Regions from separate parts of the Kitasatospora sp. NPDC058162 genome, predicted to be linked through region 1. Evidence: riboswitches for the same ligand, from Rfam matches in the RefSeq annotation. Region 1 holds a riboswitch; each other region holds the start of a gene.
What was found. Region 1 has a riboswitch for cobalamin ahead of ACFVXG_RS37035 (ribonucleoside-diphosphate reductase subunit alpha). Riboswitches for the same ligand answer to the same signal wherever they lie in the genome.
Positions count from the first base shown of each region.

Region 1 (3,242 bases):
ACACCTGCGGCTCGATGCACTCGTACACGCCGGCGATGGAGGCGATGGTCGCGGTCGGGGCGATCGCGAGCAGCAGCGAGTTGCGCAGGCCGGTCTCGGCGATGCGGGCGCGCAGCGCCGTCCAGCGGTCGGTCCACTGCGGGGCGGCCGTCGGGAAGTGGTCGATGTGCAGCTCGCCGCGGGCGGCGCGGGTCTCGCCGTAGGCCTCGTGGCGGCCGAGCTGCTCGGCCAGGTCGGCGGAGCGCTCGTAGGCGGTGAGCATGATGCGCTCGGCGATCAGCGTGGACAGGCGGGCGGCCTCGGCGGAGTCGAAGTCGATCCGCAGCTTGAAGAAGACGTCCTGGAGGCCCATCACGCCGAGGCCGACCGGCCGCCAGCGGGAGTTGGAGGTGCCGGCCTCGGTGGTCGGGTAGAAGTTGATGTCCACCACGCGGTCGAGGAAGGTCACGGCGGTGCGGACGGTGGCGTCGAGGCGCTCCCAGTCCATCGCGTTGACCAGATCATCGGCGCGAGCGTCAAGCGCCACGTGGGCACCGAGGTTGACCGAGCCCAGGTTGCAGACGGCGGTCTCGGAGTCGTCCGTGACCTCCAGGATCTCGGTGCACAGGTTGGAGGAGTGCACCGTGCGGCCGGGCAGCGCGGTCTGGTTGGCGGCGCGGTTGGAGGCGTCCTTGAAGGTCATCCAGCCGTTGCCGGTCTGCGCGAGGGTGCGCATCATGCGGGCGTAGAGGGTCTGCGCCGGGATGGTGCGGACGGCCTTGCCGGCCAGCTCGGCCTTGCGGTAGGCCTCGTCGAAGTCGGCGCCCCACAGGTCGACCAGCTCGGGGACGTCGGCGGGGGAGAACAGCGACCACTCGGCGTTGGCGTTCACGCGGCGCATGAACTCGTCCGGGATCCAGTGGGCCAGGTTGAGGTTGTGGGTGCGGCGCGCCTCCTCACCGGTGTTGTCGCGGAGCTCCAGGAACTCCTCGATGTCGGCGTGCCAGGTCTCCAGGTAGACGCAGGCCGCGCCCTTGCGGCGGCCGCCCTGGTTGACGGCGGCGACCGAGGAGTCGAGGGTGCGCAGGAACGGGACGATGCCGTTGGACTTGCCGTTGGTGCCGCGGATCAGGCTGCCGCGCGAGCGGATGCGCGAGTAGGACAGGCCGATGCCGCCGGCGTGCTTGGAGAGGCGGGCGATCTGCGCGTAGCGGTTGTAGATCGAGTCCAGGTTGTCCAGCGGCGAGTCCAGCAGGTAGCAGCTGGACATCTGCGGGTGCCGGGTGCCGGAGTTGAAGAGCGTCGGCGAGGAGGTCAGGTACTCCAGGCGGCTCATCAGGCCGTACAGCTCGGACACCTCGCGCACCGACTGCTCGGAGTCGCCGACCGCCAGGCCGCAGGCGACGCGGAGCAGGAAGTGCTGCGGGGTCTCGATGACCTTGCGGGTGATCGGGTGGCGCAGCAGGTAGCGGGACTGGACGGTGCGCAGGCCGAAGTACTCGAAGCGGTCGTCGCCCTTGGTGTCGATGAGCGCGTCGAGGGCCTCGGCGTGCTTGGCGACGAAGGCGGCGGTGGTGTCGCCGATCAGGCCCTCGGCGTGGCCGACGGCGATCGAGGCGGAGAAGGAGGTCGAGCCCTGGCTGTTCGCCTCGTCGACGATCTCCAGGGCGAGCAGGCGGGCGGCCAGCTTCGAGTACTGGGGGTCCTCGGCGATCATCGACGCGGCGGCGTCCACGGCCAGCCCGCGCAGCTCGGCGAAGTCCGAGCCGGCGTGGCGGCCGCGCAGCGCGGCGGCGGCGACGTGGCCGGGGTCGACCTCGGTGAGGTCGACGCTGCGGTCGGTGAGCAGCCGCAGGAGAGCACCGCCGGGGTCGGAGACCGTCGGGTCGGTGAAGGCGGTACCGGAGCCCTGGGCGGGCAGGGTGACTGAGGCAGCGGTGGTCAAGGCGCTCTCTCCTGGCGGCGATCGTGCGGCGGTGATCGGGGTCACCGGGCCGATCTGGGCAGGGGAGCACGGCGCGAACGCAAAAAGCGTCGCGCGAGGTGTCTCCCCGGCCCGCCCGCGAGGCCCGGAGGGGTGGTGCTGGTGCTTGGCGCGGCCTCTGCGGGAGGGCCGTGGCGCACGCTGTTCGGCAGGTACTCGGACTCGCGGTACGGCTGCTGGAGCCGCCCGCACACCGCTGCGGGGCAGTCCCGGATTCCCACCGGGTTCCCCTGCATCGACAGCAGAAGCGAGCATACATGTAGTGGCGGCAGGCTGTGGCGGCACCACATGTTGTGCCTGTCGTGTCGCGCGCGCCGACGGTCCCGACGGCCCGTCAGTGCTTCAGGTACACCTTGTACGTGCTCGAATCGCCGGTCGGGGAGGTGAACTGGGCGATCAGCCGGTACTGCCCGCCGGTGTTCAGCGCGGCGCTCAGCGCCCGGTCGGTGGCCTCCGGCGCGGTGCTGTCGAGGACGACCACGGTGAACCAGCCGTCCCGGATCGCGGCGGTGCTGCCGTCCACGCCGTGGTGCTGTTTCCCGGCGCCGTCGCGGTAGTCCGTGCCGGCCCGGGCCGAGACCCACTGCTCGGGTCTGCTGACGCCGCCCAGGTAGTACTCGGCGAGTCCGTCGACCTCGGTGAGGTAGTGGCCCTCGGGCACGGCGTGCGCCCGCAGGACGGCCAGCAGGCGGCCGGAGTCGGGCCCGTTCTGGTAGCGCAGGGCGGACTGCTCCATGCCGAGGGCCAGCAGCGCGACCCAGACCAGGATGCCCAGCTGGGGGTGGCGGAAGTGGGCTCCGACCAGCCGGGTCAGGCCGAGGCCCGCGATCGGGGCGGCGAGCAGCATGCCGTAGCCGAGGTGGCGGAACAGTGCGCCGGAGGTGCCGGTCCACAGGTGGACGGCGGGAACCAGCAGCGCGGTGGCGGTCAGCACGGCCCCGAGCAGGGCCCGCTGGGCGCGGGTGGGGGCGACGCGGTCGCCCTCGGGGGACTCGTGCTCGGTCAGCTGCTCGCGGCGCGCGTACGAGACCGTGCCGGCCACCGCGAGGACGGTGAACAGGCCGGCCCACTGGAGGGTGCCGAGCAGGATCGAGCCGGCCGAACCGGGGGCGGCGCCGGACGACGGGGACCAGCCCACGACCTTCCCCAGCAGGCCGTACGGCAGCAGCAGGAGCGTCGTCCCGACGGCCAGCAGCAGGGCGCGCAGGGCGGCCGGGCCGGGCCGACGGTGCGGCCGGGCGACGGCGAGGGCCAGGACCACCAGCGCGGGCACGGCGAG
Region 1 is NZ_JBHVUS010000034.1:38,850-42,091, forward strand. Features, by position in the region: gene ACFVXG_RS37035 (ribonucleoside-diphosphate reductase subunit alpha) at 1-1,900, opposite strand, end outside; cobalamin riboswitch at 2,093-2,225, opposite strand; gene ACFVXG_RS37040 (glycosyltransferase family 39 protein) at 2,298-3,242, opposite strand, start outside.

Region 2 (3,242 bases), on a different contig from region 1:
GGGGATCGAGCACGGGCGCGGCCTGACCGAAGGTGTAGGTGGGGGACTGCGGGTCGAGTTCGGCAGCGCCGGTGGTGACCAGCACGGTCGGGTGGCGCAGGGCCGCACCGTAGAAGGAGACCGAGCCGTGGTCGCCGATCAGGCAGTCGGCGGCGACGACGGTGGCCTGCCAGCCCTGGTGCGGGGGGATGAGCCGCAGCCCGGAGCGGGTGGCGGGGGCGAGGATCGCCTCCGGGTCGTGCTTTTCCCAGATGTTGGGGTGCAGGATCACCGCCACGGTGTACTCGTCGGCCGGGAGCTGGGCGACGAGCTGGAGCGGGAGGTCGAAGGCCTGGGCGAATAACGAATGTTCGCTCCAGGTGGAGTTGACCACGACCAGACGCCGCCCGTCGACGGCGCCGAGCATCTCGCGGTAGCGGTCCCGGGAGTCCTCGCTGTGCCGCATCCGGTCGTGACAGAGATCGCCGACCTCGCGAGCGCGGGGGAGGGCCTCGGGACACCATTGCGCGAGCCGGTCGAACTGCTCGGAGTGGCTGACTCCGATGACACTGGGGAACACCCGCCGCCGGTGGGTGAGTTCCCGCCGGGACAGACCGGCGGCGCTCGCTTTGTCACCGGTGGACTCGGTGACCAGGCGGTTGTAGCCGGCGCCGTGGGGGAGGACGACGAGCGGTGCGTGCAGGCGGTGCATGGAGGCGTGGACCGCGCAGGCGACGGCGAGGTTGAACTCGCGCCGGACGGCTTCCTCCCACGGCAGCACGGTGATGTTGCCGGGCAGGGTGCGGAGGTAGTCGTCGAGCCCGGAGGCGAACTGCGAGCCGGGGTTGACGGTGATGTAGAACCGGATGCCGTCCTGACCGCGCAACAGCATGAGCACGTCGAGGACCCGGGTGGCCGAGGTGAGCGTGCGAGTGACAGCGAGGACGCGCGCCGTGACCGGACGGGAATCCCAGCGTGAGTCGTCGGGCCAAGGCCGGGGCCGGAGGCGGATCAGCACACGAAGATCGTACTCATCCGGCTGCGCCCGCGGCGTGGTTTGCCGAGTGTCGGTCAGCCCGCCGCCGCGGTCGGCTCCTCGTGGGGCTCTTCGTGTTCGGCGGCGGCGCACTCGTCGAGGAGGGGGCGCATGGCGTCGTCCACGAGCCGGTAGCGCACCACGCGTCCGTCCTTGTCCCCGGTGACCGTGCCGGCCGTGCGGAGCAGTCGCAGGGCCTGGGAGACGGCGGGGTCGCGCATGCCGGTGGCGACGGCCAGGTCGCTGACGGCGAGCGGGCCGGCCCGGTGCAGGGCGAGCAGCAGGGCGAGCCGTCCGGGGTCGGAGAGCAGGGAGAACCGCTCGGCCCAGGAGCGGACGTGGGCGGTGTCCCCGATGGCGGCGATGGCCTCGCAGACCCGGTGTCCGTCGATGGTGCGGTGGCCCGCGCGGTCGGCCGGTACGAGATGCATGCGGACATTCTGGCAGCTCACGACCTGTGATCCTGGACACCTGCACAGGTGCGCAACCTTGCGAGGGTGGTGTCCTGCCCCTACGGTGTTCCCCGCCGTGGTGCTCGGGAATACCGGTGACGGACCCTCAACGGGTCCTGTTCCGGAGCGGCCCTCGCCACTGTGATCGGGGGAGAGAAGTCCGGACCCACGTGCCACTGGGCGCTTCGTGCGCTTGGGAAGGCGGGTCCGGAAGCCCCGTAAGCCAGGAGACCGGCCACGGCATCTCACGAAGTCATTCCACGAGGTGCTGGAGCGTGATCCGAAGATGACCCTGCCCGAAACCGCCGCGCCCGCCGAGGCCGGCGCCGCCCCCTCCGTACTGCCCACCTTCCGGTGGAAGCGCGAGGACACCGTCCGTACCGCCGGGCTGATGGGGGTGATCCTGGCCATGCACGTGGTGGCCTTCGGGACCCTCTTCTTCCTGGTGGCGCCCCACAACTACGCCGTCGGCACCCAGGTCTTCGGGGTGGGCCTGGGCATCACCGCCTACACCCTCGGCATGCGGCACGCCTTTGACGCCGACCACATCGCGGTGATCGACAACACCACCCGCAAGCTGATGGCGGACGGCAAGCGGCCGGTCTCGGTCGGCTTCTGGTTCGCCCTCGGCCACTCCTCGATGGTGGTCATCATGGCCGCCCTGGTGGCGGGCGGCGCCCAACTGGCGAACACGCTGATGGACGACGACTCGGCCACCCACAAGTGGCTCGGGGTGGTCGGCACCACGGCTTCCGGCGCCTTCCTCTACCTGATCGGCGCGCTCAACCTGGCGGCGCTGCTCGGCATCCTCAAGGTGTTCCGCTCGATGCGGGCCGGGCGGTTCGACGAGGCGGAGCTGGAGGAGCACCTCAACTCCCGCGGCTTCATGGCCCGGATCCTCAACCGGGCGACCCGCTCGATCACCCGGCCCGGGCAGATGTTCCCGGTCGGCATGGTGCTGGGCCTGGGCTTTGACACCGCGACCGAGGTCACCCTGATGGTGATGGCCGGTTCGGGCGCGGCGGCCGGGCTGCCCTGGTACGCGATCATCTGCCTGCCGCTGCTGTTCGCGGCCGGGATGAGCCTGTTCGACACCCTGGACGGGACGTTCATGAACTTCGCGTACCAGTGGGCCTTCTCCAACCCGGTGCGCAAGGTGTACTACAACCTGACCATCACCGGGCTGTCGATCGCGGTGGCCTTCATCATCGGCACCATCGAGCTGGTCGGCGTGCTGCACGAGAAGCTCGACCTGACCGACCCGGTGACCGGGTTCATCGCGGACATCTCGCTGGACAACGTGGGCTACGCGATCGCCGGGCTGTTCGTGGTGGTGTGGGCGATCGCCATCGCGTACTGGAAGCTGGCGGGCGTCGAGAAGCGCTGGACGCCCGCGAAGCAGTAGCGAAGGGGGTCACGCTGCCGCGAGCAGCAGCGTGCCCGCCACGGCGAGCCCGGCGCCGACCACCTGGACCGGGCGCAGCCGCTCCTTCAGCACCCCGCGCGCCAGCAGCGCGGTGACCACCGGGTAGAGCGAGGCGAGCACGGCGGCCACCGCCGCCGAGCCGCCGTGCGAGGCCATCGCGTACGCGGCGTTGCCGGCCACGTCGAGCAGTCCGATGCCGGTGAGCAGCGGCAGTCGGGAGCGCAGCCCGGGCAGCAGTCCGGTGGTGTCGGCGCCGCGCAGCGACCACAGCAGCGCGGCGCCGCCAACCACGATGTTGACGAGCCGCTGGACGCAGAGCACCAGCAGCAGCCCGCCGCCGGCCGAGGCC
Region 2 is NZ_JBHVUS010000010.1:123,365-126,606, reverse strand. Features, by position in the region: gene ACFVXG_RS21330 (hypothetical protein) at 1-871, opposite strand, end outside; gene ACFVXG_RS21325 (ArsR/SmtB family transcription factor) at 1,051-1,446, opposite strand; cobalamin riboswitch at 1,528-1,722, shown strand; gene ACFVXG_RS21320 (HoxN/HupN/NixA family nickel/cobalt transporter) at 1,754-2,872, shown strand; gene ACFVXG_RS21315 (EamA family transporter) at 2,882-3,242, opposite strand, start outside.
Region 2: it holds a riboswitch for cobalamin, as region 1 does, so the genes downstream of both, ACFVXG_RS21320 (HoxN/HupN/NixA family nickel/cobalt transporter) here and ACFVXG_RS37035 (ribonucleoside-diphosphate reductase subunit alpha) in region 1, are expected to answer to the same signal.

Region 3 (3,242 bases), on a different contig from region 1:
GCCAGGACGACGACAGCGGCGAGCAGGGCCCCGGCGAAGGCCGCCGTCGCCACCGCGCCGGTGCCCACGGCGCCGGTCACGCCGACGCCGAGGACGATCACGGTGACCGCGCCGGCGGCCGCTCCCTCCGAGATCCCGAGCAGGAAGGGATCGGCCAGGTCGTTCCCGGTCAGCGTCTGCAGCACCGCACCGCAGACCGCCAGGCCGGCGCCGGTGGCAGCCGCTCCCAGCACGCGGGGCAGCCGCAACTGCCAGACGATCTGGTCGTCCAGCAGCGTCACGCGCGGGTCGCCCAGCCCGAGACGGCGCGCCACGACGTCGATCACCGTCCGGACCGGCTCGGGTTGCGAACCCACGGCCAGGCCGAGCAGGACGGTGGCCAGCAGCAGGGCCGCACCGACGGCCAGCGCCGCCGTCGTGCGGCCCGCACCGGCGGGCCGTACGACGGGGCGGGTTCCGGTGGTCTTGACCCCGGGTGCGGTCATGACCCCGGGTGCAGTCGGCTCAGCCCCGCGGACACCCGGGCGGCACCGTCGGCGAGCAGCACGCCGGGGGTCGACTCCGAGAACGGCACCACCACGAAGGCCTTGCGCTGCACGGCGGTGAGCTTGCTCAGCACCGGGTCGTTCTCCAAGTAGTCGATCTTGGACTGGGCCGTGTCCCAACCGGCGTCCGCGACCACGATGGCGTCCGGGTCCGCCGCGACGACCTTCTCCCAGCTGACGTTCTGCCAGCCACCGGGCAGGTCCGCGAAGACGTTGCGGGCACCCACGGCGTCGAGCACGAGCTGGGGTCCACCGTGGCCGGCTCCGACGAACGGCGTCTTGGTGTCCGAGTCGAACCACAGGACCTTCAGGTCCTTACCCTCGGCCGTCGCCTTGAACTGGGCCAGCTGCTGCTCCTGCTGCTGCTGGATCGCGGCGGCCCGCTCCGTGACACCGAAGACCTTGGCGACGTCGTTCAGTTCGCCCCACACCGCCTGCCAGGTCGGCGGCGGCACCTGGTTCTTGTCCGAGCAGCCGAACGGGGACAGGTACGACGGGATGCCCTGGCCGAGCAGTTCCTCCCGGGTGCCCGCGACCTTGCCGGTGAACGCGCTGGCGTAGGAGGCGTACAGGAAGTCGGGACGGGCCGCGAGGAGCTTCTCCTTCGTCGGGTACTTCGCGGAGAGCACCGGGACGGAGTCGTAGGCCGCCTTCCACTTCTCCGGGACGGAGTCGTCGAGGTAGGCGCTACCGGCCATCCGGGACTGCAGGCCCAGGGCCAGGGCCACCTCGGTGGCACCCTGGTTGAGCGTCACCAGCCGGGCGGGCGGAGCGCCGACCGTCACGGTGGTCCCGCAGTTGTCGACGCTGACCAGCCCGGCGCTTCCGGTGGCCCCGCCGGACGCGACGGGTGCGGGGGCGCCCGCACAGCCTCCGAGCACGCCGACGAACAGGGCGGCCGCGACCGCCCGGCCGGCGCGTAGCGAATGTGTGGGACTTATGGGGCATATAGCGCGAAAAGGACGCAGCAGACCGCTGGGCACGTGTTCTCCAAAACCCTCGTGGAACATGTCGCGCCGTGGCCGGTCTCCTGGCTTCCGCATCGACGCACCGCGGCCGACCTTCCCGAGCGGGTCTTCCAACCCGCGCAGTGGTCCTGACCGCTGGGTGAGCCGGTCAGCGAGGGCCGCGGAACTCCGCGGCAACAGTGGCGAGGGCCGCACCGGACTCAGACCGGTTTCCCGTACACCACGGCGATGGCAACGTATCAGGCGTGGTCAGACCGGTGAAGGGCAGCCCACGAATGATCATCCGGAGCCCGGATCCCGTCCCCGCCACCACGTATGCCGAAGGGCGGACACGCGCTGCGTGTCCGCCCCTTCGACGTGCCGATCACGAGACGGCTACTCGCAGAACGCGTTCCTCGGCAGCCCCGTGCACGGGCGCTCCATGCTCGCCTGCGTCCTGAGCGGCGCCAGGTCGAGGCCGGTGCGCTGCGGGTAGGCGGCGTCCGGGATCGGACACGGGCCGAAGCCCGCCGCGCACACCAGCTCGGCGAAGAGCAGCTGGTCGTCGCCGACGCCCGCGCCCTTGCCGCACGGCGGGCCGTCCACGGTGCCGCTCTGGATCGAGTCCGGGTCGCTGGTGAGGGCGGCGCCGCCGGTCCCGTGGTTCCCGTAGAAGCAGTTGTGCGGCGCCGTCGTCGACTCGTTGGCGACGTCCGCGTTGGTCGGGTTGCCGAAGAAGCCGTTCCGGCTGAACTCGTTGGCCGCCACGACGTTCCCGTAGGAGGTGAACACGCAGACGCCGGGCAGCTGCGTCCCGCCCTGGCAGCTGCTGAGCGGCGGCGGCGTCTCGCTGTCCGGGAAGTCGTGCAGGACGACGCCCCAACTGCCCTGCTGCTGGATGCGGTTGCCGCGGACGGTGTCGCCGTGGCCGCCCGAGATCTCGATGCCCGCACCGACGGCGCCCGCCAGCCCGGAGAGCGGGGCGTTCGCGTTGTTGTTGTCGTGGATGAAGTTGCGCTCGATGAACGTGCACGAGCGCTGCGGGTCGCCGGGGCAGCTGCCGTTCTGGGGCGGGGGCGCGTCGTCGTTGTTGAGCGAGTTGGCCACGATCCCGGTGCGGTTGTGGTCGAACTCGGAGTCCTTGATGGTGTAGCCGCCCGAGTTGGTCCCGGAGAAGCCGATCGCCGAGTTCTGTCCGTGCGCGTCGGTGAGGGTCACGCCGCAGATGTCGCGGCACGCGCCCACGTAGTAGTCGGAGTCGCCCATGTTGGACGCGTAGGTGTGGGCGAGCTCCGCCGGGCCCGTCGCGTTGGACGCGAAGATCCCGTACTGCGCCATCGACGCGTTCGGGTCGGCCGCGCCGTAGCCGGAGGTCGCGGTCAAGTAGGCGCCGTGGTATCCGTGCAGGCCGATCTGCCCGCTGCCGTCGCCGCCGTTCCACCAGATCTCGTTGCCGCCGCTGCCGCTGCCGCCGGACAGGTAGTTGCAGACGGTGAGGTTCTCGATGGAGACGTCGTCGGCTTTGGAGACGACGACGCCGCTGCGGCCGGTGGTGTCCTGCAGCGCGGGGTCGGCCGGGCAGGGCTGGGCCGCGCTGCCGTTGCTGCCGTCGACGACCACCCGGTTGCGGTCGAGCCCGCGCAGGTGGACGCCGGGCGTGGTGATCAGCACGCCGGCCTCGCCGGTGGCCTTCTCGTGGTAGACGCCGGGCCAGACCAGCACCCAGTCACCGCTCCGCGCGGCGTCGACG
Region 3 is NZ_JBHVUS010000001.1:377,143-380,384, forward strand. Features, by position in the region: gene ACFVXG_RS01545 (FecCD family ABC transporter permease) at 1-485, opposite strand, end outside; gene ACFVXG_RS01550 (ABC transporter substrate-binding protein) at 482-1,426, opposite strand; cobalamin riboswitch at 1,548-1,753, opposite strand; gene ACFVXG_RS01555 (hypothetical protein) at 1,889-3,242, opposite strand, start outside.
Region 3: it holds a riboswitch for cobalamin, as region 1 does, so the genes downstream of both, ACFVXG_RS01550 (ABC transporter substrate-binding protein) here and ACFVXG_RS37035 (ribonucleoside-diphosphate reductase subunit alpha) in region 1, are expected to answer to the same signal.